Regions from separate parts of the Pseudomonas sp. ATCC 13867 genome, predicted to be linked through region 2. Evidence: predicted binding sites of a transcription regulator. Region 2 holds the regulator's gene; the other holds the start of a gene.
The links. The regulator LexA, encoded in region 2, represses DNA repair genes until DNA is damaged. The targets are predictions, from matches to a motif close to CTGTNTNNNNANACAG.
Positions count from the first base shown of each region.

Region 1: a site for LexA is predicted at 2,983-2,998, ahead of recN (DNA repair protein RecN). Genes of this name have one in related genera too.

Region 1 is NC_020829.1:4,734,249-4,741,095, reverse strand. It holds gene H681_RS21255 (RnfH family protein) at 1-29, shown strand, start outside; gene H681_RS21250 (outer membrane protein assembly factor BamE) at 102-638, opposite strand; gene fur (ferric iron uptake transcriptional regulator) at 735-1,139, shown strand; gene recN (DNA repair protein RecN) at 1,283-2,959, opposite strand; gene grpE (nucleotide exchange factor GrpE) at 3,131-3,694, shown strand; gene dnaK (molecular chaperone DnaK) at 3,784-5,700, shown strand; gene dnaJ (molecular chaperone DnaJ) at 5,823-6,847, shown strand, end outside.
Region 2 is NC_020829.1:3,659,972-3,666,818, forward strand. It holds gene nagZ (beta-N-acetylhexosaminidase) at 1-193, opposite strand, end outside; gene H681_RS16225 (L,D-transpeptidase) at 205-729, opposite strand; gene H681_RS16230 (TetR/AcrR family transcriptional regulator) at 774-1,475, opposite strand; gene lexA (transcriptional repressor LexA) at 1,727-2,341, shown strand; gene sulA (SOS-induced cell division inhibitor SulA) at 2,355-2,828, shown strand; gene H681_RS16245 (hypothetical protein) at 2,871-3,107, opposite strand; gene H681_RS16250 (DUF6586 family protein) at 3,221-3,742, opposite strand; gene topA (type I DNA topoisomerase) at 3,810-6,416, opposite strand; gene H681_RS16260 (DUF1653 domain-containing protein) at 6,509-6,772, opposite strand.

The DNA.
Region 1 (6,847 bases), 1.1 Mb from region 2:
CCGCCCGCGCGAAAGCCGCCAGGGGCTGAGTTCTCGAGTCATGAAATAACAGGCAACAAAAAGCCCGGCATTGACCGGGCTTTTTCGTTGGGGCAGGCCCCTTATTGCGGGTTCACGTCCAGCGGTTCTGGAGTCGGGATCGGTACGGTTTCGACCTGGTCCACTTCCTTCTGGATCTGCTCTTCTACGGAGCCGGGCTTGGCCGGTTCTTCCTTGGGTTGCTCGGGTTGCTGCTGGGTCGGTTGCGACGGCGCGGTGGCCGGGCTGCCTTCCTTGCCGAGGATCGACTCGTCACGGCTCACGCCGGGCATGAAGTCGCCGTTGAGGCCAACCAGTTGGTCGCTGTCGCTGAAGTACAGGCTCATGCGTTCCTGCTGGCGCTGACCGCCACCGGGCTGGATGCTGTACAGGTAATCCCAGCGATCAGGGTGGAAAGTGTCGGTGATCAAGGGGTTACCCATGATAAACCGCACTTGGCGTCGGGTCATTCCAGGCTTCAACTGGTCTATCATGTCTTGTGTTACGACGTTGCCCTGCTGGATGTCGATTTTGTAAACCCCCGGGAAAGAGCAACCGGCGAGTGCGGCGAGTCCCAGCGTGAAAGCGAGACTGGTCAGCATGAGCTTGGCATTTTGCATCGGGGGGTGACTTCCACTATCTTGGCTGAGCGACGAAATCCCGATCATACCTGCATTGAGGGAAGCTGCGAAGCATCCCGCGCCGAGAAAGCACACATGGTTGAAAATAGCGAACTGCGCAAAGCCGGACTGAAGGTCACGCTGCCGCGCGTCAAGATCCTCCAAATGCTCGATTCCGCCGAGCAACGCCACATGAGCGCGGAGGATGTCTACAAAGCGCTGATGGAGGCGGGGGAGGACGTAGGTCTGGCCACTGTCTATCGCGTGCTGACCCAGTTCGAGGCCGCCGGCCTGGTGGTTCGCCACAACTTCGACGGCGGTCATGCCGTCTTCGAGCTGGCGGACAGCGGTCACCACGATCACATGGTCTGCGTCGATACCGGCGAAGTGATCGAGTTCATGGACTCGGAAATCGAGAAACGCCAGAAGGAGATCGTCCGCGAGCGCGGCTTCGAGCTCGTCGATCACAATCTGGTGCTCTACGTGCGCAAGAAGAAGTAAGCGCACGCGGATGCAGAAACGGCGACCCAAGGGTCGCCGTTTTTATTTTCGGGCGTCTTTCATGTAGGAGCGAGCTTGCTCGCGAACCGCTCAGCGCTGGAGTGGCCGGACGCACGTTCGCGAGCAAGCTCGCTCCTGCAGGATCAGCCCTGTAGGGCGGAATCCACCATCTTGCGCGCGTGGGCCAGGGATTCCTTGGTCAGGTCGACGCCGCCGAGCATGCGGGCGATTTCCTCGATGCGTTCGGCCTTCTTCAGGTTGGCCACGGCGGTGCGGGTTTCGCGGGTGTCGCGATCCTTGTGCACGAACAGGTGCTGGTGGCCCTGGGCGGCAACCTGCGGCAGGTGGGTGACGGTCAGTACCTGGCCGCGATCGCCCAGGCGGCGCAGCAATTGGCCGACCACTTCGGCGGTGGGGCCGCCGATGCCGACGTCCACTTCGTCGAAGACCAGGGTGGGGATGCGCGAGGTCTGCGCGGTGATCACCTGGATCGCCAGGCTGATGCGCGACAATTCGCCACCGGAGGCGACCTTTGCCAGGCCCTTGATGGGTTGGCCGGGGTTGGCGCTGACCAGGAACTCCAACTGCTCCAGGCCGTTGACCTGCGGTTCGTCCGAGGTGGCGTCGCGCAGTTCGATGGCGAAGCGCCCGCCCGGCATGCCCAGGCGCTGCATTTCCACCTCCACGGCCTTGGCCAGTTGCGGCGCGGCGCCCTGGCGGAGGCGGCTGAGTTCGTCGGCCTTCTCCTGATAGTGGCGGGCGTAGGCGGCCAGTTCGTCGCCCAGGCGCTCCACGGCTTCGTCGTCGGCGTTCAGCGCTTCCAGTTCGTCCAGCAGGCGTTGCTGCAGATCCTGCAGTTCGTGGGGCTGCACGCGGTGCTTGCGCGCAAGGCTGTAGATGGCATCCATGCGTTCTTCCAACTGCTGCAGACGTATGGGGTCGGCGTCGAAGTGATCGACGAAGCGGTTCAGTTCGCCGATGGCTTCCTCTACCTGGATTTGCGCGCTGGAGAGCAGATTCACGGCTTCGGAGAGCGCTGCCGGCTGGCTCTGGAAGGCCGTCAGGCGGTTCAGGCTGGAGGTCAGCGCCGAGAGCACGTTGCCGGCATCGCTTTCGCTGCACAGCTCGACGACCTGGCGGCAGGCGGCGATCAGGCTGCCGGCGTTGCTCAGGGTTCTGTGTTCGGCCTCCAGCGACTCCAGTTCGTTATCACTCAGGCCGAGGTTTTCCAACTCCTCCAACTGATAGCTGAGCAACTGGTGGCGGGCGCGCTGCTCGTCGCCGTTGCGCGATAGGCGGTCCAGCTCCTGGCGGGTCTGCTTCCAGCGCTGCGCGGCGAGGTGTACCTGACGCGCCAGCTCCTGGCTGCCGGCGAATTCGTCGAGCAGGCGGCGATGGGTGTCGGCCTTGAGCAGCGATTGGTGTTCGTGCTGGCTGTGGATATCGATGAGCAGCTCGCCCAGGTGCTTGAGGTCGCCCAGCGGGCAGGGAGTGCCGTTGATGTAGGCGCGGGAGCGGCCTTCGGCGGTGATCACCCGGCGCAGGATGCACGGACCGTCCTGTTCCAGGTCGCGCTCGGCCAGCCAGTCGCGGGCTTCGGCAATCGCGCTGACATCGAAGCTGGCGAGAATGTCGGCCTTGTCCGAGCCGGGGCGCACCACGCCACTGTCGGCACGGTCGCCCAGGGCCAGGCCGAGGGCGTCGAGCATGATCGATTTGCCGGCGCCGGTTTCGCCGGTGATCACGGTCATGCCGGCGGCGAGCTCGAGATCGAGGTGCTCGACGATGGCGTAGTTGTGCACGGACAGGTGAACCAGCATGGGCGGCGGCTCCATAAATAGGTCTGGTTATTTATACAGTATTTTGAGCTGCTGGCAATTCTCCTCTCGGCCCTTGAAGTGGCCGAATCCCACCCCATATAGACGGCAGAGCCGCGGACCAATGGGTTCGCTTTGTTTTCAAAGGCTTATTTTCTTTTTTAGGAGAGTGGCATGTCTGACGAACAACAGACTCAGGATTCCCAGTTCAACGAGCAGCCGGACACCGGTGCTGCCGAGGACCTGAACGCCCGCGTGCTGGAACTGGAAGAGCAGGTCGCCGCGGCCAAGGATCAGAGCCTGCGCGCCGTCGCCGAACTGCAGAACGTCCGCCGCCGTGCCGAGCAGGACGTGGAGAAGGCGCACAAGTTCGCCCTGGAGAAGTTCTCCGGCGACCTGCTGCCGATCGTCGATACCCTCGAGCGCGCGCTGGAGATGTCCAGTTCGACCGATGAGGCGATCAGGCCGATGCGCGAAGGCATCGAGCTGACCCTGAAGATGTTCCACGACACCCTCAAGCGCTACAACCTGGAGCCGGTCGATCCGCACGGCGAGCCGTTCAATCCCGAACATCACCAGGCGATGGCGATGGAGGAGAGCGTGCACCTGGAGCCGGGCAGCGTGGTCAAGGTGTTCCAGAAGGGTTACCTGCTCAACGGTCGCCTGCTGCGTCCGGCGATGGTCGTGGTCAGCAAGGCGCCCGAACAAACCCCGCCTTCGATCGACGAGAAGGCTTGAAATCCACCACCCGGTCCCCATCTGGGTAATCAACCGAGCCAAATACCCGCAACAGGGTCAGCGCGGAATCTAATTTCTGGAGAGTGAATATGGGCAAAATCATTGGTATCGACCTGGGGACCACCAACTCCTGTGTGTCCATCCTGGAGAACGGTAACGTCAAGGTCATCGAGAACGCCGAAGGCGCTCGTACCACCCCATCGATCATCGGCTACGCCAACGATGGCGAAATCCTGGTAGGTCAGCCGGCCAAGCGCCAGGCCGTGACCAACCCGACCAACACCCTGTACGCGGTGAAGCGCCTGATCGGTCGTCGCTTCGAAGAAGACGTCGTACAGAAAGACATCAAGATGGTGCCTTACAAGATCGTCAAGGCTGACAACGGCGACGCATGGGTCGAGGCCAAGGGCCAGAAGATGGCTCCGCCGCAGGTCTCCGCCGAAGTCCTGAAGAAGATGAAGAAGACCGCCGAAGACTATCTCGGCGAACCTGTCACCGAAGCGGTCATCACCGTTCCGGCCTACTTCAACGACAGCCAGCGCCAGGCCACCAAGGACGCCGGCCGCATCGCCGGTCTGGACGTCAAGCGCATCATCAACGAACCGACCGCGGCTGCGCTGGCCTATGGCCTGGACAAGGCCAAGGGCGACCACACCATCATCGTCTATGACCTGGGCGGCGGTACCTTCGACGTTTCCGTGATCGAAATCGCCGAAGTCGATGGCGAGCACCAGTTCGAAGTACTGGCCACCAACGGCGACACCTTCCTCGGAGGTGAAGACTTCGACCTGCGCCTGATCGACTACCTCGTCGAAGAATTCAAGAAAGAATCCGGCATGGACCTCAAGGGCGACCCGCTGGCCATGCAGCGCCTGAAGGAAGCTGCCGAGAAGGCCAAGATCGAGCTGTCCTCCACCCAGCAGACCGACGTCAACCTGCCGTACGTGACTGCCGACGCCAGCGGTCCGAAGCACCTGAACGTCAAGGTTTCCCGCGCCAAGCTGGAATCCCTGGTGGAAGACCTGGTCACCCGCACCATCGAGCCGTGCCGCGTTGCGCTGAAAGACGCAGGCCTGGACGTCTCGAAGATCGACGAAGTGATCCTGGTCGGCGGTCAGACCCGCATGCCGCTGGTGCAGAAGACCGTTGCCGAGTTCTTCGGCAAGGAAGCGCGCAAGGACGTCAACCCGGACGAAGCCGTCGCGATGGGTGCCGCCATCCAGGGCGCAGTGCTGGCCGGCGACGTGAAGGACGTGCTGCTGCTCGACGTCACCCCGCTGACCCTGGGTATCGAAACCCTGGGTGGCGTGATGACCGCGCTGATCGACAAGAACACCACCATCCCGACCAAGAAGTCGCAGGTGTTCTCCACCGCCGATGACAACCAGGGCGCCGTGACCATCCACGTACTGCAGGGCGAGCGCAAGCAAGCCACGCAGAACAAGTCGCTGGGCAAGTTCGACCTGGCCGACATTCCGCCGGCTCCGCGCGGCGTGCCGCAGATCGAAGTGACCTTCGACATCGACGCCAACGGTATCCTGCACGTCGGCGCCAAGGACAAGGCCACCGGCAAGCAGCAGTCCATCGTGATCAAGGCCTCTTCCGGCCTGTCCGAGGACGAGATCGCGCAGATGGTGCGTGATGCCGAGGCGAATGCCGAGGAAGACCGCAAGTTCGAGGAACTGGCCGCTGCCCGCAACCAGGGTGACGCACTGGTCCACGCCACTCGCAAGATGGTCACCGAGGCTGGCGACAAGGCCACCGCCGAGGAGAAAGCCGCCATCGAGAAAGCGCTCGGCGAGCTGGAAGTTGCCGTGAAGGGCGACGACAAGGCCGAGATCGAAGCGAAGATGAACGCGCTGTCCCAGGCGTCCACCCCGCTGGCGCAGAAGATGTACGCCGAACAGCCGCAGCCGGGCGCTGCCGCTCAGGGCGAGGCCGCTGACGACAAGGCGGGTGACGATGTCGTCGACGCCGAATTCGAAGAGGTCAAGGAGAACAAGTAAGCCGCGTGCAAGCTTGCGCTCCAGCGCACCGGCCCGCGTGTCGGTGCGCATGAAACGTCACGCGGGGGCTTGCTCCCGCGTCGGCGTGTCTGGGGGAGAGGTTTTCGAGGTGCAGGAAAGTTATGGCCAAACGTGATTTTTACGAGGTACTGGGTGTCGAGCGTGGCGCCAGCGAGTCGGACCTGAAGAAGGCCTACCGCCGGCTGGCCATGAAATTCCACCCGGACCGCAATCCCGGCGACAAGGAGGCCGAGGACAAATTCAAGGAGGCCAACGAGGCGTACGAGGTTCTGTCCGACGCCAGCAAGCGCGCGGCCTACGACCAGTACGGCCATGCCGGCGTCGATCCGCAGATGGGCGGTGCCGGTGCGGGCTTCGGTGGTGCGAGCTTCTCGGACATCTTCGGCGATGTCTTCAGTGACTTCTTCGGTGGTGGTGGCGGACGCGGCGGTTCCCGTGGCGGCCCGGCGCGCGGCGCCGACCTGCGCTACACCCTCGACCTGGACCTGGAAGACGCGGTTCGCGGCACCACCGTGACCATTCGCGTCCCGACCCTGGTCGGTTGCAAGACCTGCAGCGGCAGCGGCGCCAAGCCCGGCACCACGCCGGTCACCTGTACCACCTGCGGTGGTATCGGCCAGGTGCGCATGCAGCAGGGCTTCTTCTCGGTGCAGCAGACCTGCCCGCGCTGCCACGGCAGCGGCAAGATGATCACCGACCCCTGTGGTTCCTGCCACGGTCAGGGTCGCGTGGAAGAACACAAGACCTTGTCGGTGAAAGTGCCGGCGGGCGTCGATACCGGTGACCGCATCCGCCTGACCGGCGAAGGCGAGGCTGGCGCCCACGGTGGCCCGGCGGGCGACCTCTACGTGGTGGTGAACGTGCGCGAGCACGACATCTTCCAGCGCGACGGCAAGCACCTGTACTGCGAAGTGCCGATCAGCTTCGCCGATGCTGCGCTGGGCGGCGAACTGGAAGTGCCGACTCTGGATGGCCGCGTGAAGCTGAAGATTCCCGAGGGCACTCAGACCGGCAAGCTGTTCCGCCTGCGCGGCAAGGGTGTCGCCCCGGTGCGCGGTGGCGGTGCCGGCGACCTGATGTGCCGCGTCGTCGTGGAGACTCCGGTGCAACTGGACAAGCGCCAGCG
Region 2 (6,847 bases):
CTTCCTGATCCACTGCCAGCAGCAGATCCGGGCGCACCGCGCGGATGGCTGCGCAGAGCTCGCGCACCTGGCGCGGCGACTCGATGTTGCGGGCGAAGATGATCAGGCCGCCCACTTCCGGGTGGCGCAGGATCTGGCGGTCCTCGGCGGTCAGCCAGGTGCCGCCGATGTCGAGCATCAGGGAGCCTTGCATGTGCATTCCTTTCAGTTCAGTTGTGGCGCCTGCCAGTCGGGGCAGGCGGCCTCTTCGATACGGACCCGGCAATGGAGGGGCACTCGGGGAAAGAGTTCCAGCAGGTCGTCATTGCGCAGGCGGATACAGCCGTGGGACAGCGGCACACTCATGGGTTCGCAGTCCGGCGTGCCGTGCAGGTATATGTAGCGGCGGAAGGTATCCACCTCCCCCATTCGATTGCGCCCCGGCTCGCAGCCGCTGAGCCAGAGGATGCGTGTGAGAATCCAGTCGCGGCCGGGGCACTCATCGTGCAGCGCCCGGGTCCAGACCTCGCCCGTCCAGCGCCGCCCCTTGAGCACCGCCCCCTTGGGCAGACCTTCGCCGATGCGCGCACGAACCTGATGCAGGCCACGCGGCGTGCAGCCGGAACCACTCGACTCGCCAGCGCCGTTGGCCGCGCTGGAAATCGCCAGGCGCAAGCACAGGTGCTCGCCGGCAAAGCCGTAGAGCATCTGGTCGGACAGGGAAATATGGAGGAAATCGAGGTCAGTCATGGCCGGCTACTTTAGCCGATCACGACTGTACCGCCCAGCTCGGCTCAGGCCTTGGCGGGGGCCTTGGCACGCGGCTTGAGCTGGGCACCGGCCAGCGACGGATCGCTGATGCCGCTGTCGGCACGCATGCCGGCGGCAAGGAACGGAACCATCAGGCGCATCACCTGCTCGATGGACGTACTCACGCCGAAGTCGTTCTCGGCCATCGCCCGCAACGCCTTGATGCCGGACATGCTGAACGCCGCGGCGCCGAGCATGAAGTGCACGCGCCAGAACAGTTCCAACGGCGGCAGGCGCGGCGCGGCTTCGTTCACCAACAGCATGTAGCGGCGGAACACCCTGCCGTAGACTTCTTCAAGGTACTTGCGCAGGTGCCCCTGGCTCTGGCTGAAAGCAAGGCCCAGCAGACGCATGAAGATGGACAGATCGTTGCCGCTGCGCGGCTTCACCGCCATCGCCTGGACGACCAACAGCTCGAGCAGCTCTTCCAGAGTGGCTCGTGGCGCATCGGGCTTGGCCTGGCGACGATCCAGCTCCTTCTCGAGGCTGGAACAGAACGGCCCGAGGAAGCGCGAGAAGACCGCCTGGATCAGCGCCTTCTTCGAGCCGAAGTGATAGTTCACCGCCGCAAGGTTAACCCCCGCCTTGCTGGTGATAAGACGCAAAGAAGTCTCAGCGAAGCCTTTCTCCGCGAACAACTGTTCCGCAGCATCCAGGATGCGTTCGACGGTTTCCGACTGGGCCATGACTATTCCGCCTGACAAACACTTGTTTGAAACATACGTTTCAGCCTCTTGTATTGTCAAGCGAAGTGCGATCGATTGTTAACAAAATTATAGGCAATACGACGAGATGACTGAATCTCAGCAAGACGCTTGCCAACAGGCACAGGTTACATCCACGGGGGTGGAGCCGACAGCCGCGCGAAAATAGGCATTGCCAGCCCGTCATCACTGTATATAATTCCAGGCACTGTATAAAAAGCCAGAGTATGGACATGCTGAAGCTGACGCCGCGCCAAGCCGAGATCCTCGCCTTCATCAAACGCTGCCTGGAAGACAACGGCTACCCGCCCACCCGCGCGGAAATCGCCCAGGAACTCGGCTTCAAATCCCCCAACGCCGCCGAGGAACACCTGAAGGCCCTCGCCCGCAAGGGCGCCATCGAAATGACCCCGGGCGCCTCCCGCGGCATCCGCATTCCCGGTTTCGAACCCAAAGCCGCCGCCAATGACGACGAATTGCCGATCATCGGTCGCGTTGCCGCCGGCGCGCCGATACTCGCCGAGCAGAACGTCGACGACACCTGCCGCATCAACCCCACCTTCTTCAACCCGCCGGCCGACTACCTGCTGCGCGTGCGCGGGCAGAGCATGAAGGATGTCGGCATCCTCGACGGCGACCTGCTCGCCGTGCACGTTACCCGCGAGGCGCGCAACGGCCAAATCGTGGTCGCCCGCCTGGGTGAAGAGGTAACGGTGAAGCGCTTCAAGCGCGAAGGCAGCAAGGTCTGGCTGATCGCCGAGAACCCTGAGTTCGCCCCCATCGAGGTCGATCTCAAGGAACAGGAACTGATCATCGAAGGCTTGAGCGTCGGCGTAATCCGCCGCTGAACAGGAGATACCCATGCAGTACCCGCAGCCGCTGAACCTGCCGCAACTCCCGCTGTTCCAGGAAGCACTCTGGGCGAGCGGTACTGCTCCCCTGCTTCCGGAGCTGATGGAAGAACAACCCGCCGATGACGAAAGCGCTTTCAGCGAGATCGCCCTGCGCGGCCTCCCCGGCCAATGCCTGACGCTGCTGGCGCCGATGCTCCGCGAGCTGAGCGAGGAAAGCGATTCGCGCTGGCTGACCCTGATCGCCCCACCCTCCAGCCTGACCCCGGACTGGCTGCGCAAGGCCGGCCTGAACCGCGAACGCATCCTGCTGCTGCCGGCGCGCGACCAGGCGGCCGCACAAGCCCTGGCCTGCGAGGCACTGCGCCTGGGCAACAGTCATACCGTGGTGAGCTGGCTGAATCTCAATGCCAAGGCGCGCGCGCAGTTATCCCGCGCCGCTATCGCCGGCCAGGCACAGAGCCTGAACATTCGCCTGGGATGAGGGGAAGGCTTCGCCGCGACCGCCGCGAAGCCAGAACGAACCTTAGTGCAGGACGCGCGGACCTTCGTCCATGCCGGCGTCACTGCCTTCGGCAAGGCGCCCCGCCATCTGCACGCCGACATTGAACATCGCCTTGGCGATCTCGATGTGCTGCCCCTGCAGGAAGCCCTTGGCATCGGCGGAAAATTCCAGGGTCACCAATGCCTCCTCATCATCTGCGCGACGCAGCACGATACGCCCGTCAGGCAGCTCTACGATTTCCAGAAACGAGGTTGGCATAGCAAGGGTTCTCCACAGCAGAACGCGTAGTGTAACAGTCACATTCGCTACACCCTAGCCCAACGTTCCGCCGACCGACCGACTGGTCGTACCCGTGCGTATCAGAGCATGTATCAGAGTTCGGTCAGCGACGCGCGAAAGCGCAGCACCAGCTCTTTCAGGGACTTGCGCCAGGCCTCGAGCTCTTCGTGGCCCAGCTCGACCGGCGCTTCTTCATCGATGTTCACCGCCTGGATCAACGGCTGGGTCGGATCGACCTTGGCCTTCTTCGGCTCACTCGGTGGTTGGAACAGTGCAGCGTAGGCGGCCAGCAGGCGGCTCAGCCAGGCTTCCGGGGCCTGCGCCAGCTCGACCATTTCCGCCAGCTCCGGACTTGGAGCCGCGGTCAGCACCTCGGCATTCAGCAGCATATCGACGCGCGGCGCACCCGCCTGGGGCAGGCGGTAGTACCCAGCGATCTCATGGGCCACGCCCAGCACCGCTCCGTAGAGATGGAACAGCGCCGCTTCGCGCTCGGCCTGGATGCGCGCCTGGGCATTCATCGCACGCGCCGCTTCGGCGCTGCGCCAGGCTTCCAGGGCAAGGCCGGCAAAGAACAGCTTCTGGTTGGTACGGGTATAGAGTTCGTGCGCCATGACCGGGCCCTCTGCAGTCGACTTCGGCAGTATAAGCACGCCCCGCCTCAGCGGGGCGCGCCTTCCATCAGCGCTTGTCTTCGACCTTCCACTTGCCGCCGTCGTAGAACGCGCGCCAGCCGGTAGGCTTGCCTTCGACCTCGGACTGCACGTACTGCTCCTTGGTCTTGCGGCTGAAGCGGATTACCGCCGGGCGGCCATCCGGGTCTTTCGCCGGAGCTGCGAGCAGGAAGTGGTATTTCGGATCCAGCTCGTCCTTGTGCGGTACCAGCTCGGCAACCAGCGGAGCGCGGGTCTCGCGGTTTTTCGGGAACTGGCTGGCGGCCAGGAACAGGCCGGAAGCGCCGTCACGCAGTACGTAGATGTCGTCCACCTTGTCGCACTTGAGTTCCGGCATGCGGATGGCGTCCATCTTCGGCGGGGCGGGCTCGCCATTTTTCAGCAGCTTGCGGGTGTTCTTGCAGGTCGGGTTGGTGCAACCGAAGAACTTGCCGAAGCGGCCGGTCTTGAGCTGCATCTCGCTGCCGCACTTGTCGCACTCCAGGCTCGGACCTTCGTAGCCCTTGATGCGGTACTGGCCTTCCTCGATCTCGTAGCCGGCGCAGTCCGGGTTGTTGCCACAGATGTGCAGCTTGTGCTTCTCGTCGACCAGGTAGGCATCCATCGCGGTGCTGCAGATCGGGCAGCGGTGCTTGCCGCGCAGTACGCGGGACTCGGATTCGCCTTCGTCATCCGCGGCGATTTCATCGCCCGGAATCAGGTTGACCGTCGCCTTGCAACGCTCTTTCGGCGGCAGACTGTAGCCCGAGCAGCCAAGGAACACACCGGTGGAGGCGGTACGGATCATCATCGGCCGACCGCACTCGCGGCAGGGGATGTCAGTCAGGGTCGGCTGGTTGGCGCGCATGCCGTCGTTGGCGGCTTCGGCCAGGTCGAGCTTCTTGCGGAAATCGCCGTAGAACTCGTCCAGCAGGTGTTTCCAGTCGCGCTCGCCCTGGGCCACGTCATCGAGGTGCTCTTCCATGCCGGCGGTGAAGCCGTAGTCCATCAGGTTGGAGAAGCTCTCGTTGAGGCGGTCGGTGACGATGTCGCCCATTTTTTCCGCGTAGAAGCGGCGGTTGTGGGTGGTGACGTAGCCGCGTTCCTGAATGGTGGAGATGATCGCCGCGTAGGTGGACGGACGACCGATGCCACGCTTTTCCAGCTCCTTGACCAGGCTGGCTTCGGAGAAGCGCGCCGGTGGCTTGGTGAAGTGCTGGCTCGGGTCGAGCTTGAGCAGCTTCATGGCTTCGCCCTGGTTCATCTCCGGCAGGACGTCGTCATCGCCCGGCTTACCCTGCTGCGGCAGCACCTTGGTGTAGCCGTCGAACTTGAGGATGCGGCCCTTGGCGCGCAGCTCGAAGTCACCGGCGGCAACGCTGACGGTGGTCGACAGGTATTCGGCCGGCGGCATCTGGCAGGCCACGAACTGGCGCCAGATCAGGTCATACAGGCGCTCGGCGTCGCGCTCCATGCCCGACAGTTGGGTCGGACGCAGGTTGACGTCGGACGGACGAATCGCTTCGTGCGCTTCCTGGGCGCCTTCCTTGCTGGAGTAGAAGTTCGGCTTGGCCGGCAGGTATTTCTTGCCGAACTCGCTGTCGATGAAGCCGCGCACCATGTCGATGGCATCGGCCGACAGGTTGGTCGAGTCGGTACGCATATAGGTGATGTAGCCCGCCTCGTAGAGACGCTGGGCCATCATCATGGTCTTCTTCACCCCGAAGCCCAGGCGGTTGCTCGCGGCCTGCTGCAGGGTGGAGGTGATGAACGGCGCCGAGGGCTTGCTGGAAGTGGGCTTGTCCTCGCGCTTGGAGACGCTGTAGCTGGACGCCTTGAGCTTCTCCAGGGCGGCCATTGCCTGGGCCTCATTCAGCGGCTTGAAGGCTTCGCCCTTCTCGCGCACCACTTCGAAGCGAACCTTGTCGCTCTTCGGCGTGCCCAGATCGGCATGCACTTCCCAGTATTCTTCCGGAACGAAGGCGCGGATCTCGCGCTCACGCTCGACCACCAGCTTCACCGCCACCGACTGCACGCGGCCAGCTGAAAGGCCGCGGGCGATCTTCGCCCACAGCAGCGGCGAGACCATGTAGCCCACCACGCGGTCGAGGAAGCGGCGCGCCTGCTGGGCATTCACGCGATTGATGTCCAGCTCGCCGGGCTGGGAGAAGGCCTCCTGGATGGCCTTCTTGGTGATTTCGTTGAAGACCACGCGCTTGTAGCGCGAGTCGTCGCCGCCGATGGCCTCGCGCAGGTGCCAGGCGATGGCCTCCCCTTCGCGGTCCAAGTCGGTTGCGAGATAGATGGTGTCGGCATCCTTGGCCAGACGGCGCAGTTCCTCGATCACCTTTTCCTTGCCGGGCAGGATCTCGTACTTGGCCTTCCAGCCGTGCTCCGGGTCGACGCCCATACGGGTGACGAGCTGGCGCTTGGCCTTTTCCTTGGGCGACAGGGCCGGCGCTTCGGAAGCAGCCTTGCGCGCTTTCGCCGCAGGCTCCTTCGACGCGGACGAGCCACTGGTGGGCAGGTCGCGGATGTGGCCGATGCTCGACTTCACCACGTACTGGTTGCCCAGGTACTTGTTGATGGTCTTGGCCTTGGCCGGTGATTCCACGATGACCAGCGATTTACCCATGGATCGGAAGATTCCTGCGTCGAAAAGATGAATTTATAAGGAGGGAGGAGCTAGGAGCGGCACCGCTATATATAGTGGCGGTCGCGCCAAGGTCAAGCGTGGCTTTCGCCGGACGGGTCACTCTGAAGCCCCAGCGGATCGTTTTCCACAGTGACCAGCGCGAAGCGCGGAACCCGCTCGCCGTTCACTTCCACGGCCTCGGTGAACATGCTCAGCGGACGCACCCAGAGGCCGAACTCACCGTACAGCGCCTGGTAGATCACCAGCGTCTCTTCGGTTTCGGAATGTCGTGCCACGCCGAGCACACGGTACTGCTGCCCCTTGTAGTGTCGATACAGTCCGGTCTGCAGTTGCATGGGTCGTCCTCTTGCGGCTGACAGAAAAAAGGCCGCGATTGTCCATGTTGCCCTCGCTCCGGGCAATCCCTACCG